2 regions of the Streptomyces sp. NPDC020747 genome follow, and region 1 is predicted to be linked to the other one. Evidence: riboswitches for the same ligand, from Rfam matches in the RefSeq annotation. Region 1 holds a riboswitch; the other holds the start of a gene.
What was found. A riboswitch is a leader RNA that binds a small molecule or an ion and turns the genes downstream of it on or off. The one in region 1 is predicted to bind ZMP and ZTP.

Region 1 (11,129 bases):
GGGGAGGGGCGGCGGTCTCGGGCTGGGCGATGGTCTGGGGGTGGGTGATGGCGCTCGGCCTGGTGGTGATGTGCGCGCCCACCGCGGCGGCCGGCGGTCCGACGAGCGTGCTGGTGGTCTCGCCGGAGAGCGGCCAGAGCGCGGCGATCTACAACTCGAAGGAGGAGTACGGGGAGTTGGAGCGCCTCCTCGGATCACCAGGCAGCGGCACCCGCGAGGAGCCGCCCGGGCTGGGCGTGGGCAGCGGTCGGCAGATCAACGTCACCTGGATGATCCATGACGTCTCGCCCTGGCGGGTCGACCGCGTCTATCCGGAGACACCTCGCACCAAGGACGTCTGGATACACACGGCGGCCAACGTTCCGGAGTCGATGAACGGCTACTGGCACCGGGCCGAGCAACCGGCGGCGGTGCGCGCGCTGTTGAAGAAGCTCGGCGTGCTGGGCGAGTCGTCCAGCAAGAGCGCGGGGGCCATCTATCCAGCGCCCTGGGAGACGAAGGCAGGTGCCGCTGCCGGGCCTGCACCCGCCCCCGAGTCCGAGTCCGAGTCCGAGTCCGCGGAGCGGTCCGGCACGGCGACGGCGACGGCCGTCGCGGCGGCGGACGACGACACGGACTGGTGGTGGGCGATACCTGGGGTGGCGACGGGGGCTGTGCTGGCCCTGGGGCTGCGGCCGTTCGTCGGACGGTTCCCGGGAGTACGGCAGTTGGGCCGTCGGCGGGAGCGGGAGACGGGGCCTCGGCAGGAGCTGAGGGATGTCTGAGAGGGGCGTCTGAGAAGGAGGTTCGGGTGGGGTGTCTGGGCGGGCCTGTGCGAGGAGGGGCCTTGTGAGGAGGGGAGTTGTGGTGGGCAGGGCCGGTGAGGGGGAAGGGGGAAGCCGTGGGGCAGGGCTCATGAAGATGGAGGTCGGGCGCGTGGGCGTCGGGCGCGTGGGGTTCGGGCGCGTGGGGGTGGCTCTCGGTGTGCGGCGTCGAAGAGCTAAGGCGGCCGGTGGCATGTGGTGCCGGGGCCCACGGAGCTGGGGCATGGCGAGCCGAGGCCTACGCATGCGGAGAACGAAGCCCCGGGGAGGGGGGACGGCCCGTTGTCTTCGGGTCTGGTGGGGAGGATCGGGCCCGGGCGGGCGGGAAGGTGCGGGCCTGGGCGGGCAACTCGGCGGCGGGGTGTCTGGCGGATTCGTGTGCGTCATGGTCGCGCTCGTCGTCGTGGCTCTCGCCGGATTCGGGGTGCCTCGGGCACACGCGGCGGTGGCCTCCGCGGCCCCGACGCCGGATCCCGACGTACCGAATCTGGCGGTTGTCATCGCGGGGGACGGCACCGGGCGGACGACGAGCGTGCGCTCCGGGGATCCGTACTTCGCGCGGCTCTGGCGGCTGTTGGGGCCGTCGGCCACGGACACGGAGAAGGTCCCGCAGGACTGGCTGGAGGGCGACTTCCCTGCAGTGCGGGCCACCGTGATCTGGGGGACGACCGGCGTGGGCGGCTGGCCCGAGACGGACAGCGCGCCCGGGGGCGACATCTATATGGGGCGCCAGGACCAGCTGTTCCTCGCGGAGGACGGCACCCCCTGGGTGCGGAGCGACCCTGCGGTCGATGTGAACGACGACGACATCCGCTGGCATCGGGCATCACGGTCGGTCTACGACCGGTTGGACGGGAAGGAGCTGTTCGGTCCGGCGCACGCGACGGACGGTGCGGCCGATCCCGCGGGCGGCCCGGGGTGGGCGACAGCCGGACTCGTGGCGGGCCTCGCCCTCGGCTCCGGCGGCACCCTGCTGATACGCCGCGCGGCGGCCGGGCGTGAGCCGGGGCCGCCGCGGGAATCACGACAGGAGTTGATCGACTTGTGAGCCGGCTTGTGAGCCGACATGTGGGCCGACCTGTGGGCCGACCTGTGGGCCGACCTGTAAGTCGGCCCACGAATCGGCGGGTTCGGCTTGTGAGGCGGTTTCGACTCAGACCGGGTGTCGGTTCTCGGCCTCGTCGCCCACGCCCTCGCTCGCGGTCTCAGCCGAAGCCTCAGCCGAGGTCTCGCTCGCGGCCTCAGCCTAGGTCGATCTCCGGGTAGAGCGGGAAGCCGGTCAGGAGGTCGGTCGCCCGGTGGGAGATCTCGTCGGCGATCTTCGGGTCCAGGACGTGCTGGGCCTTGGAAGGGGCGCCCTTGGCGGTGGTGCCGGGCTCCGTGGTGGCGAGGACGCGGTCGATGAGGCCGGCGATCTCGTCCATCTCGGTGGCGCCGAGGCCACGGGTGGTCAGCGCCGGCGTGCCGATACGGATGCCGGAGGTGTACCAGGCGCCGTTGGGGTCGGCGGGGATGGAGTTGCGGTTGGTGACGATGCCCGAGTCGAGCAGGGCGGACTCGGCCTGGCGGCCGGTGAGGCCGTAGGAGGAGGCGACGTCGATGAGGTTGAGGTGGTTGTCGGTGCCGCCGGTGACCAGCGTGGCGCCGCGTCGCATCAGGCCCTCGGCGAGAGCGCGGGCGTTGTCGACGACGGCCTGGGCGTAGTCGCGGAACTCGGGGCGGCGGGCCTCGGCGAGCGCGACCGCCTTGGCGGCCATGACGTGTGGAAGGGGGCCGCCGAGGACCATCGGGCAGCCGCGGTCGACCTGGTCGGCGAGGGAGGAGTCGCACAGGACCATGCCGCCGCGCGGGCCGCGCAGCGACTTGTGGGTGGTCGTGGTGACGATCTGGGCGTGCGGGACCGGGTCGAAGTCGCCGGTGAGGACCTTGCCTGCGACGAGACCGGCGAAGTGCGCCATGTCGACCATGAGCGTGGCGCCTACCTCGTCGGCGATCTCCCGCATGATCCGGAAGTTCACGAGACGGGGGTAGGCGGAGTAGCCGGCGACGATGATCAGGGGCTTGAACTCACGGGCGGAGGTGCGCAGGGCCTCGTAGTCGATGAGGCCGGTGGCGGGGTCGGTGCCGTAGGAACGCTGGTCGAACATCTTGCCGGAGATGTTCGGGCGGAAGCCGTGGGTGAGGTGGCCGCCGGCGTCCAGGGACATGCCGAGCATGCGCTGGTTGCCGAAGGCCTGGCGCAGTTCGGCCCAGTCGGCCTCGGAGAGGTCGTTGACGTTGCGGACGCCGGCCTTCTGCAGGGCGGGGGCCTCGACGCGGGCGGCGAGGACGGCCCAGAAGGCGACGAGGTTGGCGTCGATGCCGGAGTGCGGCTGCGCGTAGGCGTGCTCGGCGCCGAAGAGCTCGCGGGCGTGCTCGGCGGCGAGGGCCTCGACGGTGTCCACGTTGCGGCAGCCGGCGTAGAAGCGGCGGCCGACGGTGCCTTCGGCGTACTTGTCGCTGAACCAGTTGCCCATCGCGAGGAGGGTGGCCGGGGAGGCGTAGTTCTCGGAGGCGATCAGCTTGAGCATCTCGCGCTGGTCGGCGACTTCCTGCCCGATGGCGTCGGCGACGCGGGGCTCGACGGCGCGGATCACTTCGAGGGCACTGCGGAAGGCGGTGGATTCGTTGGAGAGGGGCTCTGGCATGACGGCCTCCGGACGTGGCGTTCGGCGTTCACGGTTCGGCCCAGGCGCACGGCACACAGTTCATGGGCCGCTCCCCGATGGTCGGTCCCATCCCAGCGCGCCAGTCACGGCCCGTGGATCAGCGTACCGGGCGCGCCGGATTGTTGAGGTCCGCCGTCCACCATGCGAGCGACGATAGGAAAGGGGCCACACGCAGTCGGACGGCCGGAAGGGAGCCGGGCCGGAGCTCTGGCACAGAAGCGGGAAAAGATGCAGGTCACGAGCCCTCGTGCGGCCGGAAACGGAGACCCCTGTGAGCACCACCGAAGAACTGATCGCCTCGGCCGAAGCGCACAGCGCGCCCACCTACCACCCGCTTCCGGTCGTCGTGGCGACGGCGGACGGGGCCTGGATGACGGATGTCGAGGGGCGCCGTTATCTGGATCTGCTGGCCGGGTATTCGGCGCTGAATTTCGGTCACGGCAACAGGCGGCTGATCGAGGCGGCGAAGGCGCAGCTGGAGCGGGTGACGCTGACGTCGCGGGCGTTCCACCACGACCGGTTCGCCGAGTTCTGCGAGCGGTTGGCCGAGTTGTGCGGCATGGAGATGGTGCTGCCGATGAACACGGGCGCGGAGGCGGTCGAATCGGCCGTGAAGACCGCCCGGAAGTGGGGGTACCGGGTCAAGGGCGTGCCCGAGGGGAGGGCGAAGGTCGTCGTGGCGGGCAACAACTTCCACGGGCGTACGACGACGATCATCAGTTTCTCCACGGATTCCGAGGCGCGGGCGGACTTCGGTCCGTACACGCCGGGCTTCGAGATCGTGCCGTACGGGGATCTGACGGCGATGCGCGCGGCGGTCACGGAGAACACGGTGGCCGTGCTGCTGGAGCCGATTCAGGGCGAGGCGGGGGTGCTGGTGCCGCCGGCCGGTTATCTCGCGGGCGTACGGGAGTTGACGCGCGAGCGGAACGTGCTGTTCGTGGCGGACGAGATCCAGTCGGGCCTCGGGCGGACGGGGCGGACCTTCGCGTGCGAGCACGAGGGGGTCGTGCCGGACATGTACGTGCTGGGCAAGGCGCTCGGGGGCGGGGTCGTGCCGGTGTCGGCGGTGGTGTCGTCGAGCGAGGTGCTCGGGGTGTTCCGGCCGGGTGAGCACGGGTCGACGTTCGGCGGGAATCCGCTGGCCTGTGCGGTGGCACTGGAGGTGATCGCGATGCTGCGGTCGGGCGAGTACCAGCGGCGGGCCACCGAGCTGGGCGAGCATCTGCACCGGGAATTGGGGCAGTTGGCAGGTTCGGGCCGGATCACTCAGGTGCGGGGGCGAGGGCTCTGGGCGGGGATCGACATCGACCCGGCGTACGGCACGGGCCGGGAGATCTCCGAGAAGCTGATGGACCGGGGTGTGCTCGTCAAGGACACCCATGGGTCCACGGTCCGGATCGCGCCGCCGCTGGTGATCAGCAAGGAGGACCTGGACTGGGGGCTCGCGCAGCTGCGGGGCGTACTGGGGCTGGGGGCGTGACCGTCCTCGCCTGGCCGAGGGAGCCCGGCCAGGCCCGGCGGGGGGCAGGATCACGCGCGGCAGGAAGTGGGCGCGGGGTGCCAACTCCTGGTAGCAGCAGGGTTCTTCGCGGACGACGGGAGTGGGGCCCGGTTCGTGGACGATGAGGCCGGCTCGGACCGTGACCTCGACGACTGGGCCGGGTTCGCCTGTCCGGCCCCGGACTGGTTAAAGATCAGGTCAGCGGGTTGTGCAAACCGCTCTCTCGAACTCTCCCTCCCCTAGAGTCGCTTTGTGCTCTTTGGAATGGTGTGTGCCCTTGGTGCGGCGTTGTGCTTCGGGACGGCGACGGTGTTGCAGGCGATTGCCGCGCGGGCGGCCTCACCGGCGGCGGACGATTCCGGCTCGTCCGGTGTGGACGCCGCCTTGTTGCTGCGGGCGCTGCGCGAGTGGCGGTACATCGCCGGGCTCGCACTCGACGGGGTCGGGTTCGTGCTGCAGATCGCGGCCCTGCGGTCGCTCCCGATCTACACGGTGGGGGCGGCGCTCGCCGCGAGCCTCGCGGTGACGGCGGTGGTCGCGGCCTGGCTCCTAGATGTGCGGCTGAGCGGGCTCGAATGGGGCGCGGTCGCGGTGGTGTGCGCGGGGCTCGCCATGCTCGGGCTCGCGTCCGGGGAAGAGGGCGACCGAGCCGGGTCGACCGCGCTCAAGTACGCGATGCTGGGCACCGCCGTGGTCGTGCTGCTCCTCGGCGCGCTGGCCGGACGGCTGCCCGATCGGGGGCGGGCGCTCGCGCTCGGGCTGGGTGCCGGGTTCGGGTTCGGGGTGGTCGAGGTGTCGGTCCGGCTCATCGACGGCCTCGCCCCCTCGACGCTCTTCACCAACCCGGCGACGTACGCCCTGCTGCTGGGCGGAGGAGCGGCGTTCCTGCTGCTCACCTCGGCACTCCAGCGGGGCTCGGTGACGACGGCCACGGCGGGGCTGGTCATCGGCGAGACCATCGGGCCGGCGGTGGTGGGCGTGGTGTGGCTGGGCGACCGTACGCGGGAGGGGCTGGCCTGGCTGGCCGTACTCGGTTTCGCCGTGGCGGTGGCCGGGGCGCTGGCGCTGGCCCGCTTCGGGGAGGCGCCGGTGGAGGCGGACGAGTCGGAGTCGGTTGCGCCATAGGGCTCCACAGGTCGGTTCCGTTCCGCACGGGGCGGCCTCTCGCGGGCGTGTCGCCCGGCCGCGTTAGGGCAGCGCCCTGACCAGTGCCTCCAGTGTTCCCGGCCATCCGCTGTCCGTGGGTGTTCCGTAGCCCACGACCAGTGCGTCCAGGGGTGGGGCCGTGGCGGACGGGTGGCGGTAGCGGGTCAGGCCGTGGACCGCCAGGCCCTGCCAGACCGCCGCGCGGACGACCGACTGCTCGGTGCCGGGCGGGAGTTGGAGTACCGCGTGGAAGCCGGCCGCGATGCCGGTGGCCGTGACCGAGGGCGCGTGGGCGGCCAGGGCGGAGACGAGGTGGTCGCGGCGACGGCGGTAACGGAGGCGTGAGGCGCGCACATGGCGGTCGTACGCGCCCGACGTGATGAACTCCGCCAGGGTCAGCTGGTCCAGGACACCGCACGACCAGTCCGCGCCGCCCTTCGCCGCCGTGACCTCGGCCGCCAGGTCCGCCGGCAGGACCAGCCAGCCGAGGCGCAGGCCGGGGGCCAGGGACTTGCTGGCGGTGCCGAGGTACACCACATGGTCCGGGTCGAGGCCCTGCAGCGCGCCCACGGGCTGCCGGTCGTAGCGGAACTCCCCGTCGTAGTCGTCCTCCAGGATCAGCCCGCCCGTCCGCCGCGCCCAGTCGACGACGGCGGCACGACGGTCGGGGTGCAGGGGCACGCCCATGGGGAACTGATGGGCGGGAGTCAGCAGCACGGCCCCCACACCACCGGACCGACCCTTGTCCCCACTCCCCCGCCCACCGCCACTCCCACTCCCACTCCGGCTCCGGCTCCCGCCCCGGCTCTCCTGCCCGCCGCCGCTCCCTCTCCCGCTCCCACTCCGACTCCCAGGCCCGCTCGCACCGAGCCCTCCCCCGGTCAACTCCTCAGTCCGTGTGCCCAGTTCGTCGAACGGCAGGGTCACCGACCGCAGGCCCGCCCGCTCCACCAGCCTCCAGTGCACGTCGAGCCCGTACGACTCCATGGCCAGCGCCCCCGCGCCCCGCTGTCGCAGCACCGCGCCGAGGAGCATCAGGCCGTGTACGAACCCGGAGCAGATGAGGATGCGTTCGGGGTCGGCGCGTACGCCGCGGGCCCGGGCGAGGTAGCTCGCGAGCGCGGTGCGCAGTTCGACGCGGCCGCGCGGGTCCCCGTAGCCGAGGGCGTCGTACGGGGCCGCGGCGAGGGCTCGGCGGGATGCCTTGAGCCACTCGGCGCGCGGGAAGGAGGCGAGGTCGGGGGTGCCGGGGACGAGGTCGTACGCCGGGCCGCTGGGCGTACGCGGCCGGGGCCGGGCGGAGGCCGGTGCCACCACCGCCCGCTCGGCGACCCGCGTGCCCGAGCCCTGGCGGGCGGTGAGCCAGCCCTCGGCCACGAGGTCGGCGTACGCGTCGGCGACGGTGTTGCGCGCGATGCCCAGATCGGCGGCGAGGGAGCGCGACGACGGCAGCCGGGTCCCGGGCGCGAGCCGTCCGCCGCGTACCGCGGCCCGCAGCGCGTCCGTCAGGCCTTTGCGCAGGCCGGAGCCGGTGCGCGTCACGTCGACATGCAGATCCACTCCGAAAGTGGCCCAGGGTTTCACCATGGAAATGGACCATACTCCTGGGCTACTCCGGACGTAGGCTCATGATCATGACGACGAACACCACCCCCATCGGCACCACCCCCATCCACGCCACGGCCGGGACCACCGCCGACACCTCTACCGGCGCTTCGACCGACACTCCGCTCGCCCGCGAGCACGCCCCCCGCCTCCAGTGGACCGAGTTCGCCCCCGAGGTCTACAAGGCCATGGTCAGGCTGGACGCGGCTGCCCGTAAGGGCGTCGACCCGGTGCTGCTGGAGCTGGTGAAGATCCGCGCGTCGCAGCTCAACCACTGCGCGTTCTGCCTCGACATGCACACGAAGGACGCGTTCGCGGCGGGCGAGAGCGTCGAACGGATCGTCCAGCTCAGCGCGTGGGAGGAGTCACGGCACTTCTACACGGAGAAGGAGCTCGCCGCCCTCGCGCTCACCGAGGCCGTGACGGTCCTGACGGACGGCTTCGTGCCGGACGAGGTGTACGAGGCCGCCGCCCGCCAGTTCGACGAGGCCGAGCTGACCCAGCTGATCGCCGCCATCACGGTGATCAACGCCTGGAACCGCTTCGGCGTGACCTGCCGTCTCGTGGCCGGTCACTACACAGCCGGGCAGTACAAGTAGCCGAACCAGCAGCCGTAACCAGTAGCAGCACAACACGCGGGAGTGCCGGGTGCCCTCGTCAGGGAGACACCCGGCACCCGTACAGGGAGGGCCACTTGGGCGGCCCGTACGGCGATGGACTACTTCCGCAGCCAGGCCTTCCACGTGGACTCATGGCCCTCGGCCCACTTCCGTGCCGCCTCCTCGGGCGTCAGCTTCTGGTCGGCGATCATCAGGGAGACCTCGTTCTGGTCCTCGGTGGTCCACTTGAACTTCTTCAGGAAGGCCGCCGCCTTGCCGCCGCTCTTCGCGAAGTCCGTGTTCAGGTACTTCTGCAGCGGGGTGTGCGGATAGGCGCAGGCGACCTTCTCCGGGTCGGCGTCGCAGCCCTCCTTGTAGGCGGGCAGCTTCACCTCGGTCATGGGGACCTTCTTGAAGAGCCACTGGGGTGAGTACCAGTACGTGAGGAAGGGCTTCTTCTCCTTGGCGAACTGGCGCATCTGGGTGATCTGGGCCGCCTCCGAACCGGCGAACACCACCTGGAGGTCGAGGTCCAGGTTCTTCACCAGCGCCTTGTCGTTCGTGACGTAGGAGGGTGAGCCGTCGAGCAACTGCCCCTTGCCGCCGCTCTCGGGCGTGCGGAGCTGGTCGGCGTACTTGTTCAGGTTCTTCCAGTTGGTCACGTCCGGGTGCTGCTTCGCGAAGTACGTCGGTACGAACCAGCCGATGTGGCCGGTGACGCCGAGGCCGCCGCCGTTCACGATCGTCTTCTTGTCCTTGACGTACCGCTGTTCCTGCTCGGGGTGGCCCCAGTCCTCCAGGATCGCGTCGACCCGGCCCTGGCTGAGCGCGTCCCACGCGGGGACCTCGTCGACCTGGACGGTGTCGACGCGATAGCCCAGCTCGTGCTCCAACAGGTACTGCGCGACGGCCACGTTGGCCTGCGCGCCGACCCACGACTGCACGGACAGGGTCACCGTCCTGGCCCCCTGCGCGTTGGCGAAGGGCGAGGCCTGCTTGGTCATGTCGGCGGCCCCGCAGCCGGCCGTCGTCAGCACCAGCAGGGAACAGCCGACGGCCAGAGCGCCCGTAAAGCGCGTACCGCCCGTCATGCGCGTACCACTGGTCGTACGACGTATACGCGTACGCATCTCAGGCTCCCTTCTTCGTGCGGCGGTCCGTCGGCTGGGTCACGCGGTCGAGCATCAGGCCGAGGCAGACGATCGCCGCGCCGGCCACCAGGCCCGTGGCGAGGTCGCCCTGGGCGAGGCCGAACACGACGTCGTAGCCGAGTGCGCCACCGCCGACCAGGCCGCCGATGATGACGACGGCGAGGACGAGGACGACGCCCTGGTTGAGCGCGAGCAGCAGCGCCGGGCGGGCCAACGGCAGCTGGACCTGGCGGAGCTGCTGCCAGCCCGTGGCACCCATCGAGCGCGAGGACTCCATGGCGGCCGGGTCGACCTGGCGCAGGCCCTGCGTGGTGATGCGGACGACCGCGGGGAGGGCGTAGACGACCGCGGCGGCGACCGCCGGGGCGCGGCCCACGCCGAAGAGCGCGACGACGGGGATGAGGTACACGAACTGCGGCATCGTCTGGAAGACGTCCAGGAAGGGGCGCAGCACGCGTTCGCAGCGCTCGCTCCTGGCCGCCGCGATGCCGGTCGCGAAGCCCAGGACCAGGGTGACGGCCACGGCCGCGAGGACCTGCGACAGCGTGTCGAGGGACGGCCCCCACACGCCGAGCACACCGATCGCGGCCATCGCGAGGACAGCGGTGAGCGCGGTGCGCCAGGTGCCGATCAGCCAGGCCAGTGCGGCGACGATCAGCAGGACCGACCACCAGGGCAGCCACTGCAGGCCGTCCCGCATCGGGTCCAGGACCCAGGTGGTGAAGTGGCCCGCCCAGTCGGCGGTGCCGCCCACGTAGGGGACGCCGGAGTAGAGGTGGTCCGTCATCCAGTCGACGGCCCGGTTGACCGGCTCGGCGATGTTCACGAGCCAGGCCTCGGGCCAGTCGAGACGGCCGGTGAGACGTCCTGCGACCGCGACGGCCACCGCCGCGACAGCCGCGTAGGCCCAGCCGGTCCAGCGGGACCCGGGCTCGCCGAGCCCGTCGCCTGCCGAAGTCACCGTTCCCGCCGCGCCCGTCACCCGGTCGAGGACGACCGCGAGCAGCACGATCGGGATGCCTGCGGAGAGGGCGGCGCCCACGTCGACCGAGGCGAGTGCCTGGTAGACGCGGTCACCGAGGCCGGCCGCGCCGATGACGGACGCGATGACGGCCATGGACAGGGCCATCATGATCGTCTGGTTGAGGCCGAGGAGGAGTTCCTTGCGGGCGAGCGGGACGCGGGCAGTGAGGAGCCGCTGCCGGGCCGTGGTGCCCAGGGACTCGACGGCCTCCATCACCCCGGCGTCGGCGCCGCGCAGGCCGAGCGCGGTGAGGCGGGCCATCGGCGGGGCCGCGTACACGACGGTGGCGAGCACCGCGGCCGGGACACCCATGCCGAAGACGAGGACGACCGGCAGGAGGTAGGCGTAGGCCGGGAACACCTGCATGGTGTCGAGCACGGGGCGCAGCGCCCGGTACGTACGGTCGGAGAGCCCGGCCGCGAGGCCGAGGAGCACGCCGAGCACGACGGACGCGAGGACCGCGACCACCATGAGCGCGAGCGTCTGCATGGTGGGGATCCACATGCCGAGCAGCCCGCAGGCCAGGAACGCGGCGCCCGTGCCGAGCGCCAGTCGCACCCCCGCGACCCGCCAGGCGACCAGTGCCGCC
Region 2 (11,129 bases), on a different contig from region 1:
GCTGCCTATCGCGAGCACTACTGGGCGGTCAGCCGGTACGTTGCGCGGCGACTGGACGGCCGGACGAGCGAAGTCGAGGAAGTGGTGGCGGAGGTCTTCACCGTCGCCTGGCGACGCCGGTCCGACCTGCCCGCGTCCCCGCTTCCCTGGCTGTACGGCGTGGCACGCAACTGCCTGTCCAACGCGGTACGCGGCTACGGACGCCGACGTCGACTCGTCGACAGGCTCGGTCACGACGAGACCGCGCACGGCCGGCAGATCGTGGACAGCCCCGACTCGGAGCGGCCCGGTGCCTGGGTGCACGACGCGCTGGCCCGGCTGGCGCCCGCCGATCAGGAGGTTCTGCGGCTCACCACCTGGGAGGAACTCGGCATCGAGGAGGTCGCCGTGGCCCTCGGCTGCGGCAACAGGGCGGCGGCGATGCGGCTGCACCGCGCCCGCCGCCGGCTCAGAGCCGAGATCGACGGCATGCGCACCGCAGTGGCCGCCGGTCCCACGACGTCTCGCCGCGACACCCCGAAGGAGCAGCGCCATGGCTGACGAACTCGAACTGCTGCGCCGCGCCAACCCGGTGCCGCCCGGCGACCCCCGCTTCGGCGACGGACCGCTGGGACACGAGGCCGAACGCCGCCTCGGCCGGCTCGTGGGACCGGCGGCCGACGAGCACCCGAGGCCGGGCGGCTTCCTGCTCGACCGTAGCGGCCTCGGCCGGCTGCTGCGCGGTCCCCGCCCCCGCCGTACGCGTCTCGTGTGGGCCATCGCGACGACCGCGGCCGTCGCCGTGACCTCCCTCGCGCTCCTCCTCGCGGGCCCGAGCACCACCCCCGCGGTGGCCGCGCCGCGCCCGCTGGTCGTGCGGGCCGACTCCACCCCCGTACCGCTGGACCGGTTGGCCGAGCGGGCCGACGAGGCCGCGGCGGACGGTTCGTCCGGGCTGCGCAAGGGCACACATGTGCAGTCGTGGAGCATGGGCATGTCGGAGGACAAGCCTCCGATCACGCTCCCCGTGGAGCGCATCGTGCGGTGGAACGCGGACGACAGCCACACGGAACTGGTCGTCGCGACCGACCCGCGTCACCCGGGCCGGCCGGTCCTCGCCGAAGGGGACGACGATTCAGGCCTCGTCGACGACGGACACGTCATCAGCGAGCAGACCTTCCCGCCGAGCTGGAGTGACGCCCCGCCCGAGTCGCCGCCCCCGCACGACGCCAAGCGGCTGCGCGCCTATCTGCAGGACGCGCAGCACACCGACACCCCGCTGACCACGCCCGAACTGCTCGATGCCACACGGCTGTTGCTCGACACCTGGACCCTCGGCACCCGTGAGGACGCGGCACTCGCCCGGCTCCTCGCGGACGACGGCGGACTGCGGCCCGTCGGCCAGGTGACCGATCGCCTGGGCCGGAGCGGTCAGGCGTACGTGTACGACGCGACCGGGGCCCGGCAGATGCTGATCATGGATCCGGTCACCGGTGCCGTCCTCGGCCTGGAGAGCACCGCCACGGTCGCCGAGCCCGAGTACGGACTGAAGGCGGGCGACGTCATGGACTACAGCGCGTGGATGCGGTGATCAGGCGCCGGTCTGCCGGGTGGCCGCCTCGACGGTCTGGGCGAGCAGCGTGGCGATCGTCATCGGACCGACCCCGCCCGGCACGGGGGTGATGAGCGAGGCCTGCTCCCGGGCGCTGTCGAAGTCGACGTCGCCGATGTTGCCGGGGTTGTAGCCGGCGTCGACGACGACCGCGCCCGGCTTGATGTCCTCGCCGCGGATCAGCCGGGGCCGCCCCACCGCGGCCACCACGATGTCGGCCTCCCGCACGACCGCCGACAGGTCGGCCGTGCGCGAGTGGCAGTACGTCACCGTGGCGTCGCGGCCGAGCAGCAGCATGCCCACCGGCTTGCCGAGGATCGCGCTGCGGCCCACCACGACGGCCCGCTTGCCGGCCGGATCGACGTCGTACTCGTCCAGGAGCCGCATGATCCCGCCGGGCGTGCACGACGCGAAGCCCGGCAGGCCGAAGCTCATCGCGGAGAACGACGCCAGCGTGACCCCGTCGACGTCCTTCTCCGGAGCGATCGCCTCGAACGCCGCGCGCTCGTCGATGTGATGACCCATCGGATGCTGCAACAGAATGCCGTGTACGGCGGGGTCGGCGGACAGCGCGGTGAGCGTGCCGATCAACTCGGCCGTTGTGGTCCCGGCGGGCAATGCCACGTGCCGCGACTCGATGCCCGCCTTGCGGGAACGGTTCTGCTTCATGCGTACGTACGTGACGGAGGCGGGGTCCTCACCCACCAGCACGGTGGCCAGACAGGGCGCCACCCCCGTGCGTCCGGTGAGGTCTGCCGCCCGCTTCGCCGTCTCCTCGACGATCCGCCGGGCGAGACCGGTGCCGTCCATCAGCTGGGCCTGGGACATGAGCCACTCCTGAGCGTCGTAAGAAGATGCCCAGGCGCGCGGCGAAGACGTGTGCGTCGGGCCGCTCCCCGGTGGTACTCCACCTCAGCGCCAGTCACGGCCTACGTCCACATTAGCCGAGGTTCAGGACTCGTCCTCGGGCCCCGCCGTCGGGTCCACGCCTGCCAGGAAGCCGGTTGCCTGGGCCTCGATGCGTACGGCTCCGATCGCGCCCGCCCAGCGCGCCACCTCGGTCGCGAGGGCCGCGGCTCCCGCCTCGTCGCCGCGGTCGCGGGCCAGCACGGCCAGGAGCAGCTGCTGGGAGAGGGTGCCGGGGACGTTCCCCGCCCGCGCCCCGAGGGTGGTCGCCCGGGTCCAGCGCTCCCGTGCCCGCTCGTGGTCCAGGTCGTCGTGGTCGTGGTCGCCGAGATGCCGCAATGCCTCACGGGCGAGCAGGTCGTCGCCCGACTCCCCGGCGCTCAGGGCGAGTTCGTAGTGCGCGGGCGCCGCTTCCCGCTCGGCGAAGAGGTTGTCGACGATCAGCCCGAGGTACATCCGCGCCCAGCCCCGGCCCACGTCGTCGGCCGCCCGCTCGCACAACTCACGCGCACACCGCCGCAGTTCCGCCAGCTCGGCGGGATCCTTGCCCGCCGGCCCGAACCGGAACGTGCCATCACCGAGGAGCAGCCGGAAGTACGTGTGCCGCAGCCGTACGAAGTCCAGGTCCCAGAGACCGGCCGGTGCCGTCGAATCGTCCAACTCCTCGTCCGCGGCGGCGATTCGCGTGGCCGCGGTGTCCGTACCGCCGAACCAGTCGTACTCAAGAGCGACCTCCGCCCCGGCGACGGCGAGGGCCGCCCGGCTGTGCGAGTCGGTCGTCACGGCCGCGTCGAGGAGGTCCAGGGCGCGCTGCCATCGTCCGGCCCGGGCCAGCTCACGCGCCGCGGCGACGACCTCGTCCACCGGAAGGACGGCTTGGGTCGTACTCGTCTTCGTCATGGCGAGGAAGGTAGTAATCAGAAAAACTATCCACAAGAAAACTATCGGGCGGCCGTCAGGACATCGGGACGCCGGGACGTCAGGAGGAAACGGGTGGGTGACTCGGTCGACCGGCACGTCGCGCTCTGGTCCAAGGAACTCGGCTGGATGGATCCGGTCAAGGAGGCGATCTTCGCGCGGCTCGCCATCCTGGCGCGGCACGCGGCCCAGGCCCGCCGGGACACCCTGGACTCCGACGGACTCAGACACTGGCAGTTCAAGGTGCTGCTCACCCTGCGCAGGCTCGGCCCGCCCTACGGGACGAGCCCGTCACGGCTCGCCGACCTGCTGGGTCTGACCCGGGGCGCGCTGTCGGCACGGCTGGGCCCGCTGGAGGACGCCGGCCTGATCACGCGCACGCACGACGCGGCCGACCGCCGCCGGGTCCACGTACGGCTCACCCCGGCGGGATACGACGCGTTCGAGCGGCACGCGGCCTCCGAAGAACATGGCGAGAACGCGCTGCTCTCAGTGCTGACAGCAGGAGAGAAGCGGACACTCGCCGACCTGCTCCGGAAGCTGGTCGAGGCCGCAGAGGCCGACCCGGACGCGACTGAGCCGAAAAGGTCCAGGTCAGCCGGGTCGTGATCCGGACCCTCGGCATACCCCTTACTGCTCTTCGTCGTCCCATGCCTGCAGCACCGTCTGGTCGACGATCTTCCCGTCGCGCAGCGACATCATCGAGTTCGCGAGCACCCTGGTGCCGTCCGCGTACTGGCAGGACTCGGTGAAGGCGACATGGTCGCCCTGGATCACACACTGTTCCAGCTTGTGTGTCATGTCGCGGCTGTAGACGTCGTCGAGCATCTCGCGGATCTGCTCGCGGCCGTGCATGACCTTGGGGTGGCTGGGCTGGGTGTTGCGGTCGACGACGCGCATTTCCGCCTCGTCCGCGTACAGCGACAGGAGCGCCGACGCGTCCTGTCCTTCGATGCCCCGGCGCAGCGCTTCGGTGTCGAAGCCGGGGCTTGCCGCAGTGCCCATGATGGACCTCCTTGTGGACCACTGGCGAAGGCCGCGGCCCGGTACGGAGCGGACCGTCGAGGGCCTCCACCTTCGAGACTCCTCCGGCACGGCGCTCGCGGCAAGCGCAGGCGGGCCGATGCGCCTGTCGGGTGAGGGGCCGGGCGCGGCCGTGTCCGTGAGTGGCCCGCCACCGTTGCTGTAGGCATGATCTCAACACGACGTATCGCCGCCGCCGTTGGCCTCGCCATCGGCGTCACGGGCCTTGCCGTACCGTCCGCGAGCGCTGCCACCACCCCGGAGACGGGAAAGGTGAACCCCATCGCGATGCTCGACTCGCTCGCGGTGAGCGACCTTCCCGCGGAGCACAAGGCCCAGATGCCGAGGGTCTCCGACCAGCTCGACAAGCTCAATGAGCTGAACGGCCTCTACCAGCTGGAGCAGCTGCACCAGGTCACCGACCTCGCCGCCCCCGCCATGGGACTGGTCGGGGCGTTCGAGTAGAGCCGTCCCGTACAGAACGGCCCGGTCCGTCGGCGTGTGCCTCGTGGGGAGGCACACGCCGACGTCGTTCTCGGCCAGGTGGTGGGGCCCCGGATGCGCGCCGGGGCGGAGCGGGTGAGGCTGAGGGCATGTCGGAACATCCCGTAGTGGTCGTGCACCCGCCGCAGGAGGAGGGCGGGCGGCGCGTGACGGTCCACGGCGAGTCGATCGGCGTCGCCATGAACCTCCCGGACGTCGTCGAGTTCCTGCGCCGCGCGGGCCTGGAGTTCGACGAGAACGAGCTCGCGGTGTCACCGCTCATCGAGTGGCGTGGCGGAGGCCCCTCCTACTGGGGGCCGGAGCCGAGCCGCCCCTGACAGCCGCGCGCGGGTGAGGGGCCGCGTACAGGGGCCCACGTCCTTCCGGAGGAGTACCTGGTCCCCGGCGACTGCCGCCACGGGACCAGGGCGAAGGCCTCCATGGGCACGATGTGCGGGGCCGCGGCGGCGCGGAGGCTGGGTGGTACCAGGAATGAGGAGGCCGTCATGAACCGCCGGATCCGCATCCGCCCCACCCGCCGCACGACCACCGCCCGAGACACGACGATCGACCGCAGGACTCCCTCGAGCCGACTCCTGCCGTACTGACCGCCGTGCCTGCCCCGGCGGACGTCAGCAGATGCTCTGGGTGCTGTCGACCAGGGTGTTGTTGTGGAACGTGGTGTTGTCACCGCAAGGGCTCTCCCGGATCGAGGAGTTGGCCACCCTCAGGTTCTGGACGGTGATGTCCGAGTTGTTCGGGAACTCCGAGCGTGCGGCCAGCCGGATCTCGCCGCCGCCCGTGACACTGCCGCTCTGGGCGGCGAGGTTCACGTTGTGGCAGTTCTCGATCAGGATCGCGTTGTTGCCGGTGTCGGAGATGGTCACGCGGTCGATGGTCGCGCCGCCGCTCTCGGAGACGCAGAAGACGCCCCGGCCGCCACCGCGCGCGACGACCTCGCCGACCCGCACGTTGGTCGGGTACCCGCTGCCGATCCGGCCGTTGCGGTTGGCCATGCGGAAGGCCGCGTAACCCGTACCGGCGCCCGCGCCGTCCGCGTCGACCTTCGTGACCGTCGCGTTGACGGTCTGGTTCAGCAGGAGACCGGACTCGCCCACGTTGCGCGCGGTGACCGTGCCGATGGTGAGGCCGTCGACCCCGTACGTCTCCACGGCGTGGCTGCTGGCCCCGGAGACGTACACGTCGTCGATCCGGACGTTGCGTGTCCACTGGCTGGTGTCGCCGCGGTTGTCGATGCGTACGCCGAGACCGCGGGAGAGGCGCATGTCGATCTGGCCGAGCACGACGTTGGTGACGTTGCGCATGAAGATGCCGTAGAGCGGGGTGCCGGTGAGGTTCAGATGCTGGACCTCGATGTCCCGGGCGCCGCGTGCGTAGACCGGGGCCTGGTCGCCGGAGCCCGAACCGGTGACGTCGATGCTGCCGCACACGTCGAGCACGGTGTAGCTCGGCAGGGAGACCCGGGAGCCGGCACCGATGGCGCCCGAGCCGCGCACCACGACCCGTTCCTTCGAAGTGCGGCCCGCCGTAAGGCTGTTGACGGCCGCCTGCATCGCGGCCCGCATGTCGGTACCGGTGTACGTGACACTGCTGCCGCGCCGGGCGGTCCAGGTGCTGCCGCTCAGCACGGCCTCGGCCTGGTACGAGCCCTCGCCGCACGCTGCCGCCGCCTGCCGCGGGGCCGCGCTCGCAGGGGCCGTGAGCAGGGCTGCCCCGGTGAGCAGGGCGGTCGCGCATGCGACGGTGACGCCGGCCCGCCTCCCGCGGGCTCTGGCGGTCGTGGGGGGTTGGGCAGCCCTGGTGGTCTGGGCGGTCTTGCCGATGAGGTGAGGTGCGGCTCTGCGTCCCATCTCGTCTTCTTCTCCTGTGTGGGGGTCCGCCGCCCGCGCGACAGCGTCGTAGCAAGCGTTTTCTGTGGCGGGCGGTGAGTGTGGCAAGGGCTTTCTGCGGCGTCAAGAGGCCGGTGTGACAAAGGAGTTGGTCACATCTCGCGACGTACGAGGAAAGCCAGCAGCTCACGCAGATCGTCGGCCGCGTGCGAAGCCGTGGGGAGGCTGTCGAGGCACGCGTGGACGTGGGCGATGTGACGATGGGCTTCGGCCAGTGCGGCGTTCCGGCCACCGGCCTCCTCGATCACGGCCGCGGCCCGGTGGGCGGTCGCGTCGTCGAGCTCTTCGGCGCCCTCCAGGAGGCGGGCGAGGGGGCGGACGGCGGCCGGGGTGTCGAGAGCCGCCAGAACCGGGAACGTCTTCTTGCGCCGACGCAGGTCGGCGTGGACCGGCTTGCCCGTGACGGCGGGGTCGCCCCAGATGCCCAGGAGGTCGTCGATCACCTGGAAGGCCACGCCGAGGTGACGGCCGGCGCGGTCGAGCGCGGTGACCGTCGCCGCCGGGGCTCCGGCGAGTACGGCACCCAGGGCGGCGGCGCAGCCCAGCAGCGCGCCGGTCTTGTGCTCGGCCATCGCCCGGTACTCGTCGGGGCCGACCGCCTCCGGGCCCGTCCAGGGGCGGGACTCGAAGAGCAGGTCGTCGGCCTGACCGCTCACGAGATCGTTGAGCGCGGTGGACAGGTGGCGGACGGCCGACGGGACGTGGCCGCCGGGCGCGGCGGCCAGGGTCTCCACGGCCAGGGCGAACAGGGCGTCCCCCGTGAGGACGGCGGGGCCCGTGCCGTACGCCTTCCAGACGGTGGGGCGGCCGCGCCGGGTGGCGTCGCCGTCCATGATGTCGTCGTGGAGCAACGAGAACACGTGCACCAGCTCCACCGCGACGGCCGCGCTCACTCCCGCACTCGCGGGTGCCCCGGCCGCCTCCGCGCCCAGGACGGCCAGGGCCTGCCGCAGCCCCTTGCCGCCCGCCGCCACGGCGGGCGCGCCACCGGCCTCGCACCAGCCGAAGGAGTACGCCGCCATCTCACCCACCCACGGGTGCAGCCGCCCGACCGCCTCGGCCAGCGCGGGGCGCACCAACGCCCGGCTGTGGTCCAGGAGTTGAACGGCCCGCTCGGCGTCGGCCGTGGCCGAGACGGGCGGATACAGCGCGGAGGTCGTCACCGTCATCGCCGAACCTCCGTGCCTGTGGGGGCGGTTGCGGGGGTGCCCGCAACCGCTGCCGTGTCCGTCTCCGCGACGGTGGTGGCCGGGGTGCCGGGAGTTGGCGTGGCGGTGGCGGTAGTGGTGGCCGTGTCCGCCGCTGCCAGGGCGGAGGAGTGCACGCTCGGCTCGTTCCCGGTCCGGGTGCCTGTGTCCGGCACCGGGGCCGTCCGGACATCCGCACCCGCATCCGCACCCGCATCCGCATCCGTATGCGTCGGGATGCCGAACTCGGCCTGTGCGCGGGCCACCATCTGCCGGGCGTGCCGCAGACCGATGCGTTCCAACACCTCGGCGAGATCGGCCAGTTCGGCGGCCGTGTCGTCGAGGTCGTGGCCCAGGTGGGCGAGGGACTTGGCGAGGCCGAGCCGGGAGAGGGCCTCCCCGCGGGGCTCGCTCATCGCGCGGAACTCCGCCAGCGCCTGGGTGTAGACGTCCCGGGCCTCCGCGTAACGCCCGTCCCGGTAAAGGACGTTGCCGCGCATCTTGTGGTTGTACGCCAGCGCGCTCGACAGGTTCATCTCCCGGCAGGTCACCTCGGCCTCGGCGAGCAGGTCGAGCGCGCGCTCGGCATCCCCGTCGCGGACGGACACGATGTCGGCCAGGCCGCGCAGCGCCCAAGCGTGGCCACGCCGGTCGTCGGCCCGCCCGGCGATCTCCGCGGCCTCCTCGAACATCGCGTACGCGGTGTCGTACGAGCCGGTGTTGCGGTGTATCTGCGCGATGCCCTCCAGGGCCCACACGGTGTGCCGCGCCTCGCCGCGTTTGCGTGCCTCGGCCAGGAGTTGCTCGTGCAGCGCGCCGACCGCCTCGTAGTCGCCCTGGATGCGGCCCGTCTCCGCCATCCCGGCGAGCGAGTAGCCGCGTACGACGATGTCGCCGCCGCGTTCGCCGAACTCGGCCGCGAGCCCCAGCAGCCGCCAGGCGAGGGGGAACGCGCCGCGCTGGCGTGCCAGTGTGCCGCCGCTCCACAGGGCCCATGCCATCGCGGCCGTGTCCCCGGCCTCCCGGGCCGCGCGGTAACTCGCCTTCCACGCGCGGTCGGCGTCGCCCACCTGCCCGAGCCGCCGGTGCGCCTCCGCGACCGCGAGACCCGAGCGCGCCACCTCTCCCCGGGCTCCGGCGCGCTCGGCGGCGGCCAACTGCTCGGTGCCCGCGGCCAGTACGTCGACCAGGGAGGAGTTCACGGACAGGGTGGTGAGCGCACCTTGGTACTCGGGTGCGAATGCCTTGCCGTACATGCGTGCCTTTCGGTCTGCCGATGCTCGAACGAGGCGGCGGGCCTGACTTCGTGTGGGTATACATGGCGTGTATACGCGATGTGTATAGTGTCCTGTTTTCCACCCCTGGGTCATGGGCCCTGGGGTGACGGGTCACCGGCGCCGCCGCGCCATTTCGTTGTCGATCAAGACGTCGGTGTCGGCGGCGGGGTTGCCTCTGCGGTGTAGATCACAGTCGGGGCGGGGCGCGGCCGTGGTGGGTCCGGGCCTCCGGCCGGATTGGCGTGACCGGCTGGAGCGATTGGTTTCTCGGGAGCGATTCGACCGATTGATCCGAAGTGTGATCCGGCGATGTCGGCGGGAGGATTCCTGAAACGTCCTGCGGTTGCGGAGAGGTAAAATCCTGTCGGCGGTTCGGGGGGAGGGTGAGTGAAAGGGAAATCCCCGTGAATGAGCCGGAGCGGTGTCCCGCGATGAAGTCAGATGTGTGGGGATTTGTTTCTCGACATCGCGCCGCGTGCTGATCTTCGGTGTGCGGTCTGACAGGGACTCGTCGTGCGGACATGTGAATTTCACAGAGTGGCGTCACACTGTCGTCCGTGTTTCACGTGGGTGAATCATGACGCTGCTTTTGGCGGACTTGCGGCGTTGTCGTCCGACTAGCGTAGTGACTGATTGCAATTGGCCGGGTTTTCGGTTCTTGAGGACCGACGGGGCCTGGCCGGTTCGATTCCACGGCGTAGCGGGAGGTCGGCGCGATGTTGACCGGCGGGTAAGTATGGCGCTAGCTTCCAACGGGTTGGTTTTCGCGTGGGAGTTTCCTCCGGCACCGCGTAGACGGTGTATGTCCGCGTGGGCCAATTCGTCGTCTCCAGGCACCCCCCACCGTGCAGTCTCACCGATTATTTCGGAGAATCATGACGTCTGCTGTGCGCGCCGAGGACATGATCATTGGAATCACCCCGTTCGGTGAACCCGAAGCCAGGCTTGCCGCCGCCGTCAGCCGTGCGGGCGGTCTAGGCGTACTTGACCTGGGGACCGGTGACCGAAGAGCCAGAGAGGCGCTGGCAGCCCTCCGGCGCTGGGCACCAGGACCGTTCGGAGTACGGGTCGGAACGCACTGCGGGATCGCTCCCGGAGAACTCGTTCCTGGGAAACTCGAACCCGGGGAATTCGCGCCTGGAAAGAAGAACGGAAAGCCGGGAAAGCTCGACGACGATGGCCTCCATACCGTCGTCCTCGGTGCGGATTCGCCATGGCAGATCGACGAGGTCACCGCGACATACCGAGTCCTGGTGGAGGTCGCGGACCTTGAGCAGGCTCTGGCGGCGGTCCGCGCCGGAGCGCACGGCCTGATCGCCCGCGGCGGCGAGAGCGGCGGCCGGACCGGCGAGCTCAGCACCTTCGTCCTGCTCCAACAGCTGCTCGCCGAGCCCGGCGTGGACCTCCCCGTCTGGGCCTGCGGCGGCATCGGCCCCCGTACGGCGGCGGCCGCCGTGGCCGGCGGGGCGGCCGGAGTGGTCCTGGACAGCCAGCTGGCGCTGCTCGCCGAGGCGAGGCTTCCGGAGCCGGCCGCCGCGGCACTGCGGTCCATGGACGGTTCGGAGACGGTCGTGGTGGGCGGACACCGGGTGCTGCACCGGCGGGGCCCGGACACCCCGCGCGTCCCGGCCGACGATCCGCCGCTCGTGTCGGGGATGCTCGGTGCCCAGGATCCGCGTACCCAGCTCCTGCCGGTCGGTCAGGACGGCTTCCTCGCCGCCCGCTTCGCGGAGCGCTGGGGCGACGCGGGCCGGACGGTCCGCGCCCTGACCACCTCCGTACGGGACGCCGTACGCGACGACGGGCCGGGCGGCGCACTGCGTCCCGGGTCCCC

Region 2: another riboswitch for ZMP and ZTP. It lies ahead of ACH4YP_RS33810 (bifunctional 5,10-methylenetetrahydrofolate dehydrogenase/5,10-methenyltetrahydrofolate cyclohydrolase); the one in region 1 lies ahead of ACH4YP_RS06010 (glycine hydroxymethyltransferase).

Annotation. Positions count from the first base shown of each region.
Region 1 is NZ_JBIRTJ010000002.1:204,651-215,779, reverse strand. Features, by position in the region: gene ACH4YP_RS06020 (hypothetical protein) at 1-764, shown strand, start outside; gene ACH4YP_RS06015 (hypothetical protein) at 1,189-1,851, shown strand; gene ACH4YP_RS06010 (glycine hydroxymethyltransferase) at 2,045-3,490, opposite strand; ZMP/ZTP riboswitch at 3,522-3,608, opposite strand; gene rocD (ornithine--oxo-acid transaminase) at 3,783-4,994, shown strand; gene ACH4YP_RS06000 (hypothetical protein) at 5,280-6,140, shown strand; gene ACH4YP_RS05995 (PLP-dependent aminotransferase family protein) at 6,204-7,748, opposite strand; gene ACH4YP_RS05990 (carboxymuconolactone decarboxylase family protein) at 7,796-8,365, shown strand; gene ACH4YP_RS05985 (ABC transporter substrate-binding protein) at 8,485-9,456, opposite strand; gene ACH4YP_RS05980 (ABC transporter permease) at 9,497-11,129, opposite strand, start outside.
Region 2 is NZ_JBIRTJ010000015.1:319-11,447, forward strand. Features, by position in the region: gene ACH4YP_RS33800 (RNA polymerase sigma factor) at 1-540, shown strand, start outside; gene ACH4YP_RS33805 (CU044_5270 family protein) at 533-1,570, shown strand; gene ACH4YP_RS33810 (bifunctional 5,10-methylenetetrahydrofolate dehydrogenase/5,10-methenyltetrahydrofolate cyclohydrolase) at 1,571-2,419, opposite strand; ZMP/ZTP riboswitch at 2,441-2,527, opposite strand; gene ACH4YP_RS33815 (hypothetical protein) at 2,543-3,397, opposite strand; gene ACH4YP_RS33820 (MarR family winged helix-turn-helix transcriptional regulator) at 3,491-4,024, shown strand; gene ACH4YP_RS33825 (nuclear transport factor 2 family protein) at 4,046-4,420, opposite strand; gene ACH4YP_RS33830 (hypothetical protein) at 4,607-4,903, shown strand; gene ACH4YP_RS33835 (hypothetical protein) at 5,032-5,259, shown strand; gene ACH4YP_RS33840 (hypothetical protein) at 5,554-6,792, opposite strand; gene ACH4YP_RS33845 (polyprenyl synthetase family protein) at 6,924-8,000, opposite strand; gene ACH4YP_RS33850 (tetratricopeptide repeat protein) at 7,997-9,274, opposite strand; gene ACH4YP_RS33855 (SDR family NAD(P)-dependent oxidoreductase) at 10,171-11,129, shown strand, end outside.